3 regions of the Bradyrhizobium sp. WSM1417 genome follow, and region 1 is predicted to be linked to each of the others. Evidence: predicted binding sites of a transcription regulator. Region 1 holds the regulator's gene; each other region holds the start of a gene.
What was found. The regulator HrcA, encoded in region 1, represses chaperone genes, less so after heat shock. The targets are predictions, from matches to a motif close to GTTAGCACTCNCNNNNNGNGAGTGCTAAC.

Region 1 (5,401 bases):
TTTCACAAGGACGTCGACAGCTATTCGGCCTTCCTCGAAGCTGACGGCAAGACCTCGACCGGCCTTGCCGGCTATCTGAAGGCGCGCAAGATCAAGCGCGTCTTCGTAGTCGGGCTGGCGACGGATTTTTGCGTTGCGTGGACCGCGCTCGACGCGCGCAAGGCGGGCTTCGAAGTCTATGTGGTGGAAGACGCCTGCCGCGGCATCGACAATCAGGGCTCGCTCGCAAAAGCCTGGGCCGACATGGCCAAGGCTGGCGTGAAGCGGATCCAGTCCGCGGATATCGCGGCGAGCGCGTAAGAGGCGCGATCGAACTGCAAGACCCTCGTCCTGAGGAGCGCGCTTCCTCGCGCGCGTCTCGAAGGATGAAGGCCTCGCTGCAGCAGCTCGGCCTACATGGTTCGAGACGGCGCTGATGCGCCTCCTCACCATGAGGATCGATCAGTTGGCCGCGCCGTTCGGCTCGTTGCTGTTGGCGGGCGCGGCCTTGGCGCCGCCCTTGGCGACACCGACCAAGGCAGGACGCAGCACGCGCTCGCCGATGGTGTAGCCGGCCTGCATGACCTGCACGACGGTGCCCGCGGGCACCGATGCATCAGGCACCTCGAACATCGCCTGCTGGAAGTTCGGGTCGAACTTCTGGCCCAAGGGGTCGAATTTCTTCACGCCGTGTTTTTCCAGCGCGCTGAGCAGCGAGCGCTCGGTCAGCTCGACGCCCTCGATCAGCGAGGCGAGGCCTGCATCGGCCGCCGCACGGGCCTCGGCCGGAACGGCATCGAGCGCGCGCTGGAGGTTGTCGGCGATGTCGAGCACGTCGCGGGCAAAGCCCGTGACGCCGTAGAGCTTGGAGTCCGCGACCTCCTTGGCGGTGCGCTTGCGCAGATTCTCCATCTCGGCCAGCGTCCGCAGCATGCGGTCGCGCGCCTCGGCGACTTCCTTCTGCAGAAGCTCGACCGAGCCGGGCTCGGGATCGTCGGGCATGATGTAGGGTTTTGACACCACGGGCTCGCCGGCCGCAGCACTCGTGTCTTCGGGTTGCCGGTCTCGATCGGTCATCGGCTCTCTTTTCGCATTCGTCTCAGGGGGTTTCTGGCCCGGATATCGTGCTTCGGGCGCCGAAAATCAAGCGCCCGTGATCGGGGGAGACGCCGGTCAGCCCCCCAGCAGCCGGCTGACGATGCGGGCAGCGTAGTCCACGGTCGGGATCACGCGGGCATAATTCAGCCGCGTCGGCCCGATCACGCCCAAAACACCGACGATATGGCCGGCGGCATCCCGATAGGGCGAGATGATGGTGGACGAACCCGACAATGAGAACAGCTTGTTCTCACTGCCGATGAAGATCCGCACGCCTTCCGCGGTCTCGGCCCGGCCGAGCAGGTCGATGACGCCGCGCTTGGTCTCGAGATCGTCGAACAGCAGGCGAACGCGCTCGAGGTCCTCCAGCGCATGCAAATCCTCGAGCAGATTGGCGTGGCCGCGGACGATGAGCTGGCGGTCCTCGTTCTCGCCGCCCGACCAGCTGGCAATCCCGGCCGAGATCACCTTATGCGTCAGCTGATCGAGCTCGGTGCGCGCCTCTCCGAGCGCGGTCTCGAGCTCCAGCCGCGCCTCGGCCAGGGTCCGTCCCCGGATCCGCGCATTGAGGAAGTTGCCGGCTTCGGTCAACGCCGACGATGGAACTCCCGGCGGCAGCGTCAAGACGCGGTTTTCGACCTGCCCGTCCTCGCCGACCAGGATCACCAATGCCTTTTCCGGTTCCAAGCGGACGAATTCGATATGTTTCAGCCGCGCATTGGATTTCGGCGTCAGCACGACGGCAGCGGCGCGGGTCAGGCCGGAAAGCCGCGTCAATGCTTCCTCGAGCGCAGCCTCGACCGATTGCGCGTGGCCCACGGAGGTCAACTGGCTCTGGATCGCCTGCCGTTCACTGTCATTGAGGTCGCCGACCTGCATCAGGGCATCGACGAAGAAGCGCAGGCCGAGTTCCGTCGGCAGCCGGCCGGCGGAGGTGTGCGGGGCGTAGATCAGGCCGAGCTGTTCCAGGTCGGCCATGACGTTGCGGACCGAGGCGGGCGACAGCGGCATGGCGATCAGGCGAGAAATATTGCGCGAGCCCACCGGCTCCCCGGTCGCGAGATAGCTTTCGACGATTTGACGAAAGATGTCGCGGGAACGCTCGTTGAGCTGGGCGAGGCCCGCGCGCGGCGCGATCAGATGGATCGGATCGTGATGGGCCACAGACCGTAACTCCTCTCAGATGCAGGTAATTTGTCTATCCCGGACGCTTCTGACAAGCGTGGTGTTGGCGGATTGAAATTCGGCAGTGAAGAAGACCTCGATCTTCCCCCTTGCCGCCCACCCTCCCCCCACCTACAAGCACCGCCAACAGCCCTTTTCCGAGACTTTTGGAGGATTTCCCATGCGGCCAAGCCGCCGTGCGCCCGATGAATTGCGCCCCGTGACGCTGGAGCGCGGCGTGGTCAAATATGCGGAAGGCTCGTGCCTGGTGAAATTCGGCGATACCCACGTGCTGGTCACCGCCACGCTGGAAGACCGCCTGCCGCCATGGCTGAAGGGCCAGGGCCGCGGCTGGGTCACCGCCGAATACGGCATGCTGCCGCGCGCGACCTCGGAACGCACCCGCCGCGAGGCCTCCGCAGGAAAGCAGAGCGGCCGCACCGTCGAAATTCAGCGCCTGATCGGCCGCTCGCTTCGCACCATCATCAATCTCGAAGCGCTCGGCGAGCGCCAGATCACGGTCGATTGCGACGTGCTCCAAGCCGACGGCGGCACCCGCACGGCCTCGATCACCGGCGCCTGGGTCGCCCTCGCCGATTGCATCACCTGGATGAAGGCGCGCAACATGGTCAAGGCCAATGTGTTGCGCGACAACGTCGCCGCGATCTCCTGCGGCATTTACAAGGGCACGCCCGTGCTCGACCTCGACTATGCCGAGGACTCCGAAGCCGACACCGACGCCAATTTCGTCATGACGGGCGATGGCCGCATCATCGAGGTCCAGGGCACCGCGGAACGCGAGCCGTTCACGGAAGCCGAGTTCCTCGCGCTGATGGCGCTGGCGCGCAAGGGCGTCGCGCGTCTCGTGGACTTGCAGAAACTGGCGGTAGCGTAGTCAATAGCCCGATGCATCGCCGAATCACCGGAAAGCTGGTCATCGCCACCCATAATCCCGGCAAGCTCGCCGAGATGAAGGAGCTGCTCGCGCCTTACGGCATCGAGGCGGTGTCGGCCGGCGAATTAGGCCTTCCGGAGCCGGAAGAGACCGGAAACGATTTTCGCAGCAACGCCGCGATCAAGGCGATCGCGGCAGCGCAGGCGACGAAGCTGCCGTCTTTCGCCGATGATTCCGGCATCGTGGTCGACGCGCTCGACGGCGCGCCCGGCATCTACTCGGCGCGCTGGGCCGGCCCGAACAAGGATTTTGCCGCGGCAATGGCGCAGATCGAACGGCTGTTGCAGGAGCGTGGCGCAACGACGCCCGCCAAGCGCAAGGCGCACTTCGTTTCCGCGCTCTGCGTTGCATGGCCCGACGATCATCTCGAAGAGGTCGAGGCGCGCGTCGACGGCACGCTGGTGTGGCCGCCGCGCGGCACCGCCGGCTTCGGCTACGACCCGATGTTTTTGCCCGACGGCCATAGCCGCACCTTCGGCGAGATGGAGAGCATCGAGAAGCACGGCCTGCCGCCGCTCGGTCTCGGCCTGTCGCACCGTGCCCGCGCCTTCGTGAAACTGGCGGAGATCTGCCTTGAGCCGCGCTAGAGCGTTTTCGAGCGAAGTGGATACCGGTTCGCGCCAGGAAAACGCGTCAAAACAAGAATCCGAAGCCTTCGGCGTCTACGTGCACTGGCCGTTCTGCCTGTCGAAGTGCCCCTATTGCGACTTCAACAGCCATGTCCGCCACGCCGCGATCGACGAGGCGCGCTTTGCGTCGGCTTTCGCGCGCGAGATCGCTGCGACCGCTGAGCGCGCGCCCGGCCGCGAAGTCACCTCGATCTTTCTCGGCGGCGGCACGCCATCCCTGATGCAGCCTGCGACCGTCGGCGCTGTGCTCGATGCCATCGGCAAGCACTGGAGTGTGGCGAAAGACGTTGAAGTCACGCTGGAGGCAAACCCGACCAGTGTCGAAGCCACGCGCTTTGCCGGTTATCGCGCCGCCGGCGTCAACCGCGTCTCGCTCGGCGTGCAGGCGCTCGACGATGCCTCGCTGAAGGCGCTCGGCCGCATGCACAGCGCGCGCGAGGCCCTCGACGCGGTCGCCATCGCGCGCCGCTCGTTCGATCGTTATTCGTTCGACCTGATCTATGCCCGTCCCGACCAGACGCCGGCGATGTGGGCCGATGAATTGCGTCTCGCGATCGGCGAGGCGGCCGAGCATCTGTCGCTCTATCAACTAACCATCGAAGAAGGCACGCCGTTCTTCGGCCTGCATCAGGCCGGCAAGCTGAAAACGCCGGATGAAGCGATCGCACGCGCGCTCTACGACGTCACGCAGGAGACCTGCGACAAGCTCGGCCTGCCCGCCTACGAGATTTCAAATCACGCGCGGCGCGGCGCCGAGTGCCGGCACAATCTGGTCTACTGGCGCGGCGAGGAATATGCCGGCATCGGCCCCGGCGCCCATGGCCGGCTCGACATCGACGGAATCAGGCACGCGACCGCCACCGAGAAGCGTCCCGAAGCCTGGCTGATGCGGGTCGAGACCAACGGGCACGGCGTCGTCACCGACGATCTCCTCAACAGCGAAGAACGCGCCGACGAATTTTTGCTGATGGGCTTGCGCCTTGCCGAGGGCATCGACCCCGAGCGCTACCGCGCGCTGTCAGGCCGCTCGCTCGATCCCAAGCGCATCACGCTCCTGCGCGAAGAAGGCGCGATCACGGTGGATGCAACCGGACGCCTGCGCGTGACCAGCAGCGGTTTTCCGGTGCTGGACGCAGTGGTTGCGGATCTCGCGGCGTAGCGAGTTCTACGAAAATTACGCCCCGAAACTCTTCGGCGAGCCCGCGACTGCCACACCACCGCCTGTCGTCACCTTCATCACCGCAAGGCCGCGCTCGTTGGTGCCGTCGGCGCGGAAGCGGAACAGCCCGTCGATGCCGGCGAATCCGGAAGGATTGGTGAGCACGTCGGACGAGAAGCGCGTCGTGCCTTGCGTGCGCGCCAGCGCGGCGACCAGGGCGACGGCGTCATAGGCGAGCGTGGCCGTGCGGATCGGCTCGGCGCCGTATTTGGTGCGATAGCGGCCGGAGAAGGCGCGGAAGCCGGCCGGGTCGGGCGCGGCGTAGAGGCCGCCTTGCAAGCTTGAGCTGGCATAGACGCGCGGACTGTCCCAAAGGCCGGTGCCGAGCAGCTGGATATTGCGCAGGTTCGCACCCGC
Region 2 (5,401 bases), 4.9 Mb from region 1:
TGCGCGGCGCGACCAAGTTATGGGATTGCGCGCGCGCAAAGGTTGCGTAATCTCGCGACGACCACGGGCTTGATCAGGGCAGGCGCATGACTACTCTTCACGAAACCATCCACCCGCAGGCCAAAGTGCGGGAATGGAAGGCGATCGTCATCCTGATCCTCCTGATCCCGGTGCTGTGGTCGCCGCCGTTTCTGTTTCGCATCTTCCTGTTCCAGCCGTTCAACATCCCGTCCGGCTCGATGACGCCGACGCTGGTCGTCGGCGACTACGTCTTTGCCGCAAAATATGCCTATGGCTATGACCGCTATTCGTTTCCGTTCGCGCCGTCATGGATATCCGGGCGTTTCCGGGCCGCCGAGCCCGAGCATGGCGACGTCGTCGTGTTCCGGACGCCGAAGGACACCTCGGTCGACTATGTCAAGCGCGTGGTCGGGCTGCCTGGTGATCGCATCCAGATGCGGCAGGGCCAACTCATCCTCAACGATCGCCCGGTGACGCGCGTTGCCCTGAAGGCGGTGGTTGCCGGCTCAACCTGCGGCGTGGATGACGGTGCAAAGGCCAAGCGCTGGCGCGAGACGCTGCCGAACGGCGCGTTCTATGTCACGCAGGACTGCGTCGACAACGGCTACTACGACAACACCGACGTCTACACCGTGCCGCCGGGCCATTTCTTCGTGCTCGGCGACAATCGCGACAACTCGAGCGACAGCCGCGTGATGTCGTCGATCGGATTCGTGCCGATGGACAATCTGGTCGGCAAGGTGACGCGGATATTCTGGTCGCTCGACCAAGAGGGCGAGCCGCACATGGAGCGGCTGGGAAAGGTGTGGTGAGGCCGTCCCGTCATTCCGGGCCCGGCGCTGCGCGCCGCTCCGGAATGAGGAGCGGAGAAAACAAAAACCCCGGCATCGCTGCCGGGGTTTCGCATTTCGTATTGTGCCTGAGTGGCTGGATCAGAAGTCCATGCCGCCCATGCCGCCGCCCGGGGGCATCGCCGGACCGGCGCCGCCCTTCTTGGGCAGCTCGGCGACCATGGCTTCCGTGGTGATCAAGAGAGCCGCAACCGAGGCTGCGTTCTGGATCGCGGTACGGACCACCTTGGTCGGGTCGATGATGCCCTTCTTGACGAGATCGACATATTCGCCGGTCTGGGAGTCGAAGCCGTAGGCGTACGACTTGTTCTCGAGGACCTTGCCGACGATCACGGAGCCGTCTTCACCGGCATTGATCGCGATCTGGCGAGCGGGGGCGGAGAGCGCCTTGCGCACGATCTCGACGCCGGTCTTCTGGTCGTCGTTCTTGGTGCGCAGGCCCTTGAGCTGCTCGGAGGCACGGAGCAGGGCGACGCCGCCGCCCGGGACGATGCCTTCTTCCACAGCCGCGCGGGTCGCATGCATCGCGTCATCAACGCGATCCTTGCGCTCCTTCACCTCGACCTCGGTCGCGCCGCCGACGCGGATCACCGCGACGCCGCCTGCGAGCTTGGCAAGACGCTCCTGGAGCTTCTCACGGTCGTAGTCCGAGGTGGTCTCCTCGATCTGCGCCTTGATCTGCGACACGCGCGCTTCGATGTCGGCCTTCTTGCCGGCGCCGTTGACGATCGTGGTGTTCTCCTTGTCGATCATCACCTTCTTGGCGCGACCGAGCATGTTGAGCGTGACGTTCTCGAGCTTGATGCCGAGATCTTCCGAGATCGCTTGGCCGCCGGTCAGGATCGCGATGTCCTGCAGCATGGCCTTGCGGCGATCGCCGAAGCCCGGAGCCTTGACGGCCGCGACCTTCAGGCCGCCACGGAGACGGTTCACGACCAGGGTCGCAAGCGCTTCGCCTTCGACGTCCTCGGCGACGATGACCAGCGGCTTGCCGGTCTGCACCACGGCCTCGAGCAGCGGCAGCAGCTCGTTCAGCGAGGAGAGCTTCTTCTCGTTGATGAGGATGTAGGCGTCGTCCATCTCAACGCGCATCTTGTCGGCGTTGGTGACGAAGTAGGGCGAGATGTAGCCGCGGTCGAACTGCATGCCCTCGACGACGTCGAGCTCGGTCTCGAGCGACTTGGCTTCCTCGACGGTGATGACACCCTCGTTGCCGACCTTCTTCATGGCGTCGGCGAGGAACTTGCCGATCTCCGCGTCACCGTTGGCCGAGATGGTGCCGACCTGGGCGATCTCGTCGTTCGAGGTGACCTTCTTGGAGTTCTTGACGAGGTCCGCAACGACGGCTTCGACCGCGAGGTCGATACCGCGCTTGAGGTCCATCGGGTTCATGCCGGCGGCAACCGACTTGGCGCCTTCGCGCACGATCGCCTGAGCCAGCACGGTGGCGGTGGTGGTGCCGTCGCCGGCCGCGTCAGCGGACTTGGAGGCGACTTCGCGCACCATCTGCGCGCCCATGTTCTCGAACTTGTCCTCGAGCTCGATCTCCTTGGCGACGGTGACGCCGTCCTTGGTGATGCGGGGAGCGCCGAACGACTTGTCGAGCACGACGTTGCGGCCCTTCGGACCGAGCGTGACCTTCACCGCGTTGGCGAGAATGTCGACGCCGCGAAGCATCTTGTCGCGCGCATCGACCGAGAATTTAACTTCTTTTGCTGCCATCTGGATTTTTTCCTTAGGTATTTAGCTGGATAAGAGAGGGGCGCTTAGGCCGCCTTCTTCTTGGAAGCGGGGACGTCGAGGACGCCCATGATGTCGCTTTCCTTCATGATCAGCAGATCGACGTTGTCGATCTTGACCTCAGTGCCGGACCACTTGCCGAACAGCACGCGGTCGCCGACCTTCAGGTCGATCGGGATCAGCTTGCCTGCTTCGTCGCGGCCACCCGGGCCCACGGCGACGATCTCGCCCTGCGAGGGCTTTTCCTTGGCCGTGTCGGGAATGATGATGCCGCCAGCGGTCTTCTCTTCTGCGTCGATGCGCTTGACCACGACGCGGTCGTGAAGCGGACGGAATTTCATGCAGTTCTCCTAAGCTTTTGGATTAGTAGGGAATTTTGGGTTGTTAGCAGTCTGCGCCCGCGAGTGCTAGCACAGGCACTGCTGAGATAGGGCAGGATTTTGGCGGGAGCAAGGGCTTGTAGCAGAAAAATAGCACTCGGAAGTGCCGCCTGCCAAAATCTCTTTCCATCGTTAATCGCGCTCGGCGCCCGTATTAGCACGGAGCCGCGTCTGCTGCTAACGCATTGAATTTCAACAGCTTGTTAAACTTTTGGGCTTGAGATGGATTGTCAGTTTGCGTCACATTTCACTCATGTGAGCGCATCTCCACCGGGTGGCTCGTAGGGCGCGTACCGGAAAGCCACCCCTTGAATATGCGCTCCTGCAAAGGAGGTTGGCATGGTCTCGCGAGTTGGGGTTGTTTCCGACGACTTCCGGAAACAGGTGCTGGGTTACGGGCTGACGACGGCCGAAATTCTCTACCGGATGCCGGATCATCGCTCGCTGCTCCAGACCTATGTCTGGCAGAACTACGACATGTTTCCGAAATTTCCGGCGCTGACGGATTTCCTGGCGTTCTGGCAGAAGAAGCTCGACGGTCCGCTGTTCTCGGTCACGGTCGCGCATTCCAAGCTGATCAAGCCGGCCGAGCTGCGCGCGGTCGACGGCGTATTCCGGCTGCATTGAAGGCGAGCGCGGTGCTGTGGGGTGGGTTACGCTGACGCTAACCCGTCCTATGATTTCGCATTCCGTGCTAACCTCTCCCCATAACAACAGGGGAGACCGCCCATGGCCAAGAAAGCAAAATCGCGTAGCGCATCGCAGGCGGCGGTGAAGAAGCGAAGCGGGGCCAAACCCGCAGCACGATCCACGGCGCGCAAGGCGGTGGAGGCGAAAGCTCGCGCGACACCGGCCAAGTCATCCGTAAAGTCATCCGTCAAGAAACCGGCGCGGCCCAAGCAGCGCATCGCCATCAGCCATCACCGTGAGGAAGACTTCAAGGCCGACGGTCTGCGCACCTACGCGAAATATCGCGATCTCGGCATCGCCGCCGCGAGCCACGGGCTGGCGCAAGCGCACGTGATCCGGCTGCAAGGCCCCTGCAATCCGGACGAGGTGTCGAAGCTGCACTTCCACGACGTCGAATTCCAGATGGTCTACGTGCTCAAGGGCTGGGTAAAGACCTATATGGACGGAGAGGGCGAGACGCTGATGAAAGAAGGCAGCGCCTGGACCCAGCCGCCGAAGATCAAGCACATGATCCTGGACTATTCGGACGACGTCGAGCTGCTGGAGGTGATCCTGCCGGCGGAGTTCAGGACGGTGGAGTTGAAGGCGTAGGCAAAGCGGAGATCAGCCGCCGTCGTTGCAATAGCGTTTCCACATCGCGCGATAGGCATCGTCCACCGCTTGCGCGTATGAGATTGGGTTGCCGGCGGCGGCAGCCCTGATCTGTCCGGGCAGTTCGCGGCGCAACTTATCGAGCTCGCCGATCTGCGACCCACGGCTCGCTGCGATTTCGACATAGGCCTCATCGCTATCCGCGACCCAGTCCGGCAGGCCCAGTGCGGCGAGGATGGAGCCGGCAGCACGGCTCGGCAGACTATGACCGAGCTTCGCCACGACCGGCACGCCCATCTGCAAGGCTTCCCACGTGCTGACGCCGCCATTCTGCGGGAATGGGTCGAGGCCAATATCGACGCGATTGAACGTCGCCAGATGTTCGTCTCGCGACGTGGCTCCGAGCAGATCGACGCGTTCGGCCGGCAGCCGGCAAGCCGCAAACCGCGCCAGCAGATTGTCGCGGACCAGCTGAGCATCCAGCGCAGTATCCTTGATCAGCAGTCGCGAACCCGCCACCCGCTCGAGAATCCTGGACCAGATTTCCACCGCCTCGTTTGAAATCTTGCTGATGCGGTTGAAGACACCGAATGTGATGAAGCCGTTCGCAATCGCCGGCGTCGGCGCCCGCGCAATCCCGGCCGGCAACGGCGCCAGCGTCACAAAGCACGGCAGGTCAACGATGGTCTCCGCAAACAGATGCCGAACCGCGGCAGGAATCGCGACCGGATCCGAGAACAGATAATCGATCGTTGGCAGCCCGGTGCCGGTGCCGTGGCCCCAGCCATGCACCTGAACTGGAGCCGGCTTGCGCGCAAACACACCGAGGCGGTTTCCACTGGTATGGCCGGACAGATCGATCAGGATATCGACACCATCGGCGCGGATCTGGGCGGCGAGGCGATCGTCGGACCATTGCGAGGCGTCGCGCCAGCGATTGGCGATCCCCTGAAATTCGCGGGTCGTCGCATCCGTTTTCGATGAACAAGCGTAGCACACGATCTCGAACTGTGCCCGATCATGGTGCTGCAGGACCGGCTTGAAAATGAACGCCGCCGAATGTGCATGAAAATCCGACGAGACATAACCCAGCACCAGACGGCGATCCGGATCGCGGCTGTTGTCATG
Region 3 (5,401 bases), 7.0 Mb from region 1:
TCGGTCACGGCCTGGCCAATGCTGATCTGGCCGCGGAATTCGAACGTGTCTCCGGCCTGTTTGCGCAGCAGCTTGACGGTGACCGGCACCTTCGCGCCGAGGCTCTGCGTCGTACCCGTCAGGTTCTGGCCCGCGACCTGGAGATTGACGACGAAGCGGTCCTTGCGGTCGGAATTCTTCGCGACGGGATAACAGACGTCGAGCACGGCTGCGGTGACGGTCTTGCCCTGGCGTGTCTCCTTCAGGATCACGTCGGCATTACCGTCCATCAGCCCGTCGATCGAGGTGAAATAGCGCGTCTCGACGCCGCCGGGCGCCGTGGCCTTCGGCGCCAGCTTCATCTGGGCGGATGCGACCTCAGGCGAACCTGCAAGCAGAGCCGCCAGAACGGCCGTGGAGCAAAACACAAGCGCGCGCATCGACGAAATCCCCGGGCAATGGGGCATGATCCGGAAAGTGTGAAGCGGGTTTCCGTTGAGATCAGGCCCAAACAATTCGAATCGGGCGTCACCGTAGTGGGTTTTGGCCGCCGGTTGAATTGGAAAGCATGGACCATGATTGCCAAAAAAGAAGGCCGCCCGGAGGCGGCCTTCGCAATACTGTGGGCTAAGGATCGGCCTTAGAAGCCGCCCATGCCGCCACCGGCCGGCATGCCGGGCGCGGCGTCCTTCTTCGGCGACTCGGCAACCATGGCCTCGGTGGTCACCAGCAGGCCGGCGATCGAGGCGGCGTCCTGGAGCGCGGTGCGCACCACCTTGGCGGGGTCGATGATGCCCTTCTCGACCATGTCGACATACTCCTCGGTCTGGGCGTCGAAGCCGAAGGTCTCGGACTTGTTCTCCAGGATCTTGCCGACGACGATCGAGCCTTCCACGCCCGCGTTCTCGGAGATCTGGCGGATCGGGGCTTCCAGCGCCTTCAGCACGATGTTGATGCCGGCCTGGACGTCGGCATTGGCGTTGGTGAGACGGCCAACCGCCTTCTTGGCGCGGAGCAGCGCGACGCCGCCGCCGGGGACGATGCCTTCCTGCACCGCGGCGCGGGTGGCGTTGAGCGCGTCCTCGACGCGGTCCTTCTTCTCCTTGACCTCGATCTCGGTGGCACCGCCGACGCGGATCACCGCGACACCGCCGGCGAGCTTGGCGAGGCGCTCCTGGAGCTTCTCACGGTCGTAATCCGAGGTGGTTTCCTCGATCTGGGCCTTGATCTGACCGACGCGGGCCTCGATCTCCGGCTTCTTGCCGGCGCCCTTGACGATCGTGGTGTTCTCCTTGTCGATCACAACCTTGCCCGCGCGCCCGAGCATCTTCACCGTGACGTTCTCGAGCTTCATGCCGAGATCTTCGGAGATCAGCTGGCCGCCGGTGAGGATCGCGAGGTCCTCGAGCATGGCCTTGCGGCGGTCGCCGAAGCCCGGCGCCTTGACGGCGGCGACCTTCAGCCCGCCACGGAGGCGGTTGACGACCAGGGTGGCCAGCGCCTCGCCCTCGACGTCCTCGGCGATGATGACGAGCGGCTTGCCCGACTGCACCACGGCTTCCAGCACCGGCAGCATGGCCTGCAGGCCGGAGAGCTTCTTCTCGTGCAGGAGGATGTAGGCGTCCTCGAGCTCGGCGGTCATCTTCTCGGGGTTGGTGACGAAGTAGGGTGACAGATAGCCCCGGTCGAACTTCATGCCCTCGACGATGTCCACCTCGGTGTCGAGCGACTTGTTCTCCTCGACGGTGATGACGCCCTCGTTGCCGACCTTCTGCATCGCCTGTGCGATCATCTTGCCGATGGCGGCATCGCCGTTGGCCGAGATGGTGCCGACCTGGGCGACCTCGGAGGAGGCGGCGACCGGCTTGGCGCGCTTCTCGATGTCCTTGACGACGGCCGCGACCGCGATGTCGATGCCGCGCTTGAGGTCCATCGGGTTCATGCCGGCGGCAACCGACTTGGCGCCTTCGCGTACGATGGACTGGGCCAGCACGGTCGCGGTGGTGGTGCCGTCGCCGGCCAGGTCGTTGGTCTTGGAGGCGACCTCACGGACCATCTGGGCGCCCATGTTCTCGAACTTGTCCTCGAGCTCGATCTCCTTGGCGACGGTGACGCCGTCCTTGGTGATGCGGGGCGCGCCGAACGACTTCTCGATGAGCACGTTGCGGCCCTTCGGGCCGAGCGTCACCTTGACGGCGTTGGCGAGAATGTCGACGCCGCGCAGCATGCGATCGCGCGCGTCTCCGGAAAACTTGACGTCTTTGGCAGCCATGGTCTGCAATTCCTCTTGTTTCGTGATGTGTCTTGCTTATTGGGCCGCCTCATTCCGGGGTCCGCGATCGAACCCGGCGGAATGATGCATGCCCGGATCGAGTGACCCGGGCATGCATTCAGCGGCCGTTCAGGCGTCTGGCCTTAGGCCATCACGCCCATGATGTCCGACTCCTTCATGATCAGGAGATCATCGTTGTCGATCTTGACCTCGGTGCCCGACCACTTGCCAAACAGCACACGGTCGCCGACCTTGAGGTCGATCGGGATCAGCTTGCCGGCCTCGTCGCGGCCACCGGGCCCGACGGCGACGACTTCGCCCTGGGAGGGCTTTTCCTTGGCCGTGTCCGGAATGATGATGCCGCCCTTGGTCTTTGACTCGGCGTCGATACGTTTGACCACGACACGGTCATGCAGCGGACGAAATTTAGATTTAGTCATGACGTTTCCCTTTGGAGGCTCGTTTCGGAAGGAGTGAAAGTGGGCGGGGCGGCGCTTCCGTCCACCCTTCCCGAGGATCGATCGGCGCGCGTTAGCAATCCATCTTTCAGAGTGCTAATGGTGCGTCCGGGAATATGGCTTGGCCGCGATCCTGTCAAGCAAAGGTGGTTAAGCGATTGGTGAGACGGATATAGGATGGTGACATTGGAAACTTGTTCGGGGCGCCGGCGTATTAAAGGACGTCATTGCTCCGGCAGCGGTTTTGCGCTTGGCTGCGGAAGGGGTGCGGCCATGGTTTTGTCCGGGGGAATGCCATGATCAGTTCAGCTCACGCGCGCACGGTCGCCAATCTGGCGGCGGCTTCTTGCCTGGCGCTGCTGCTTGGCGCCTGCGGCGGCGGCATGAGCCTGCCGTCCTTTTCTTCGTCCTCACCGCCCCCCGAGGCCGAGCCCGGCGCCGGTCCGGAAATGCCCGCCTCGATCCGCGCCGACGAGATCGTCGGGCGCTGGGGCCTCGCCTCGTTCCAGAACCCGGCCGACCGCGCCCGCACCGAGGCTGCCGCCCGGGCCCAATGCAAAAATCCTTACGTGATCACCGCCGGCTCGTCCGGCGGCGTGATCATGCATCTGGCGGACCAGGCAACACCGCAGGAGCTGCGGCTGAAGGGTTCGCCCAGCGGCAAGAACTATATCGGGCCGGCGGGCCCGACGCCCGGCGAGCAGGACCGCGAGATCGTCTCCTTCGACGGCCGCGTCCTCATCACCCGCTTCATCGACAAGGACGCCGCCACCCGCTACGGCAACATGGTCTACGTCCGCTGCGCGCCGAGGGCGTAGTCTCTATCCTTCGTCATGCCCCGCCTAGTGCGCAATTGCGCACGGGAGCGGGGCATCCAGTACGCCGCGGCCCCTCGGTTCAATCGCTATCGACTCGGAATACTGGATCGCCCGGTCAAGCCGGGCGATGACAGCGGAGGGAATGCTCTCACGAAAAAAAACGCCGGCTTGCGCCGGCGTTTTGTTTTTCCGTACGTCGCGTCCGTCAGTCGAACAGCGCGTCGATGTCGTCCTGCGAGGCGTGGCCGACGTCGCCGGCGAGCTTCGGGCCGTTGAGAAGCTTGTCGTCATCGCTGCGGGTGTCGACCTGCGGCACGACATGGGACTTGATCGCGTCGACGCCGCCCCAGATCTCCATCATGGAATTGATGTGCTGCTCGATGAACTTCATCGTGCTCATGACCTTGCTGATGCGCTGGCCGGTCAGGTCCTGGAAGTTGCAGGCTTCGAAAATCGAGATGACGCGTTCCTGGATATCGTCGGCGAGCCGCTTCTGCTGATCGGCCGATTGCACCTTGGCCATCGCGCTGGCCGCCTGGTCGATCGACTCGGCGGCTTCGAGGATCTGCTGGGTTGCCTGTTCGGTGCCGCCGACGACCGCGCCGAGCTCGCCATTGACCTTGGCCATTTCGCCGCCGTCGAAGCTCTTGCCATGCAGTGTCGCGATCTCGCGCTTGGTACGGTCGATGGCGTCGTGGATGAGGTCGAGCTCGACCTTCAGCTTCTCGCACTGCTCGATCTGCGCCCGGTAAGTATCGAGCATGGTACGGGCTTCGGAGAGCTCGTGGGCGGTGGAGGCGTCGATCGCGGCCATGGCGGCGCTGCCGGACAAGGGCGCGGTGCCCTTCGCCATCTGTGCACGGATCGCACGCAACTCGGCCATGATCTCGCTATGCATCGGCGCAGCCTCCTCAATCATTTCGGGGCTGGGCATCTCGCCGACAATAGCCTCCTCGACACGAAAACGTTTGCGGTGAATAGCCATCAAGAACTCCCCCCACCTCACTCACGCGTCTTTGTAGGCAGAAGCGATTTAACACGAAGTTCACAGCCGGAACTGTCGTGCGGTTGTGCGCGACGGCTTGCAAACGGGCGATTAACCATGAGTGCGCGGCGTTCATCGAAAATAAACGCTGATCGCCAAATTGCACCGCTGCCGACGACGTGGTGAATCGAAATGGCGTTTCCGTTTACCAAACAAAACGGCTTTTGCTCTTTATTGACCACGTCGCGGGTGCGGATCAGCCACCACCTCGCCACGACGCATGTGATCTAGACGAAACAGTACAGAGTACGTCGATGTTCAAGAAAATGTCTGTCGCGCTGCTTGGCAGCGCTTGCACCCTCATTGCGGGCGCCAACAGCGCCGACGCCTTCGACAATAGCGTGCCGAACGATCCGCCCGCGGTGCTATACCAGCCGCAGGTGCCGCCTGCGCCAGTGCGCGTCGCCTCCAATGCGAACATGGGCGGCGGCTTCATCGAGTTCATCTTCGGCGACGGACCCGGCCGCGGTCCGGCCTACGCTCCGCAGCAGCCGATGTATCAACAGCAGCCAGGTTATTATGACCAGCGCCGACTGCCGCCGATGGGCGAACCGCAGATGCAGGGCGCAGGTCTCCAGCAAGAGGCAGTCGATCCGCGGCAGCGTCAGTTCGACCCGAGATTCGAGAAACAACTCGTTGACTATAGCGGCAATGAAAGCGCCGGCACGATCGTGGTCGATACGCCGAACAAGTTTCTCTATCTCGTCGAGGGCAACGGCCGGGCGATGCGTTACGGCATCGGCGTCGGGCGTCCCGGCTTCACCTGGTCCGGCGTGAAGTCGATCACGGCCAAGCGCGAATGGCCGGCCTGGACGCCGCCGGCGGAAAT

Region 2: BRA1417_RS0128875 (co-chaperone GroES) is a predicted target of HrcA. The motif match lies at 2,996-3,024, and genes of this name have one in related genera.
Region 3: groES (co-chaperone GroES) is a predicted target of HrcA. The motif match lies at 2,782-2,810, and genes of this name have one in related genera.

What each region holds. Positions count from the first base shown of each region.
Region 1 covers NZ_KI911783.1:925,436-930,836, forward strand. The annotation lists gene pncA (bifunctional nicotinamidase/pyrazinamidase) at 1-300, shown strand, start outside; gene grpE (nucleotide exchange factor GrpE) at 442-1,056, opposite strand; gene hrcA (heat-inducible transcriptional repressor HrcA) at 1,153-2,241, opposite strand; gene rph (ribonuclease PH) at 2,423-3,136, shown strand; gene rdgB (RdgB/HAM1 family non-canonical purine NTP pyrophosphatase) at 3,148-3,783, shown strand; gene hemW (radical SAM family heme chaperone HemW) at 3,800-4,984, shown strand; gene BRA1417_RS0104505 (penicillin-binding protein activator) at 5,000-5,401, opposite strand, start outside.
Region 2 covers NZ_KI911783.1:5,867,895-5,873,295, reverse strand. The annotation lists gene lepB (signal peptidase I) at 87-833, shown strand; gene groL (chaperonin GroEL) at 954-2,594, opposite strand; gene BRA1417_RS0128875 (co-chaperone GroES) at 2,639-2,953, opposite strand; gene BRA1417_RS0128870 (usg protein) at 3,332-3,619, shown strand; gene BRA1417_RS0128865 (cupin domain-containing protein) at 3,722-4,273, shown strand; gene BRA1417_RS40965 (tetratricopeptide repeat protein) at 4,286-5,401, opposite strand, start outside.
Region 3 covers NZ_KI911783.1:7,955,800-7,961,200, reverse strand. The annotation lists gene BRA1417_RS0139025 (hypothetical protein) at 1-419, opposite strand, end outside; gene groL (chaperonin GroEL) at 620-2,251, opposite strand; gene groES (co-chaperone GroES) at 2,395-2,691, opposite strand; gene BRA1417_RS0139010 (hypothetical protein) at 3,006-3,527, shown strand; gene BRA1417_RS0139005 (protein phosphatase CheZ) at 3,733-4,512, opposite strand; gene BRA1417_RS0139000 (L,D-transpeptidase) at 4,827-5,401, shown strand, end outside.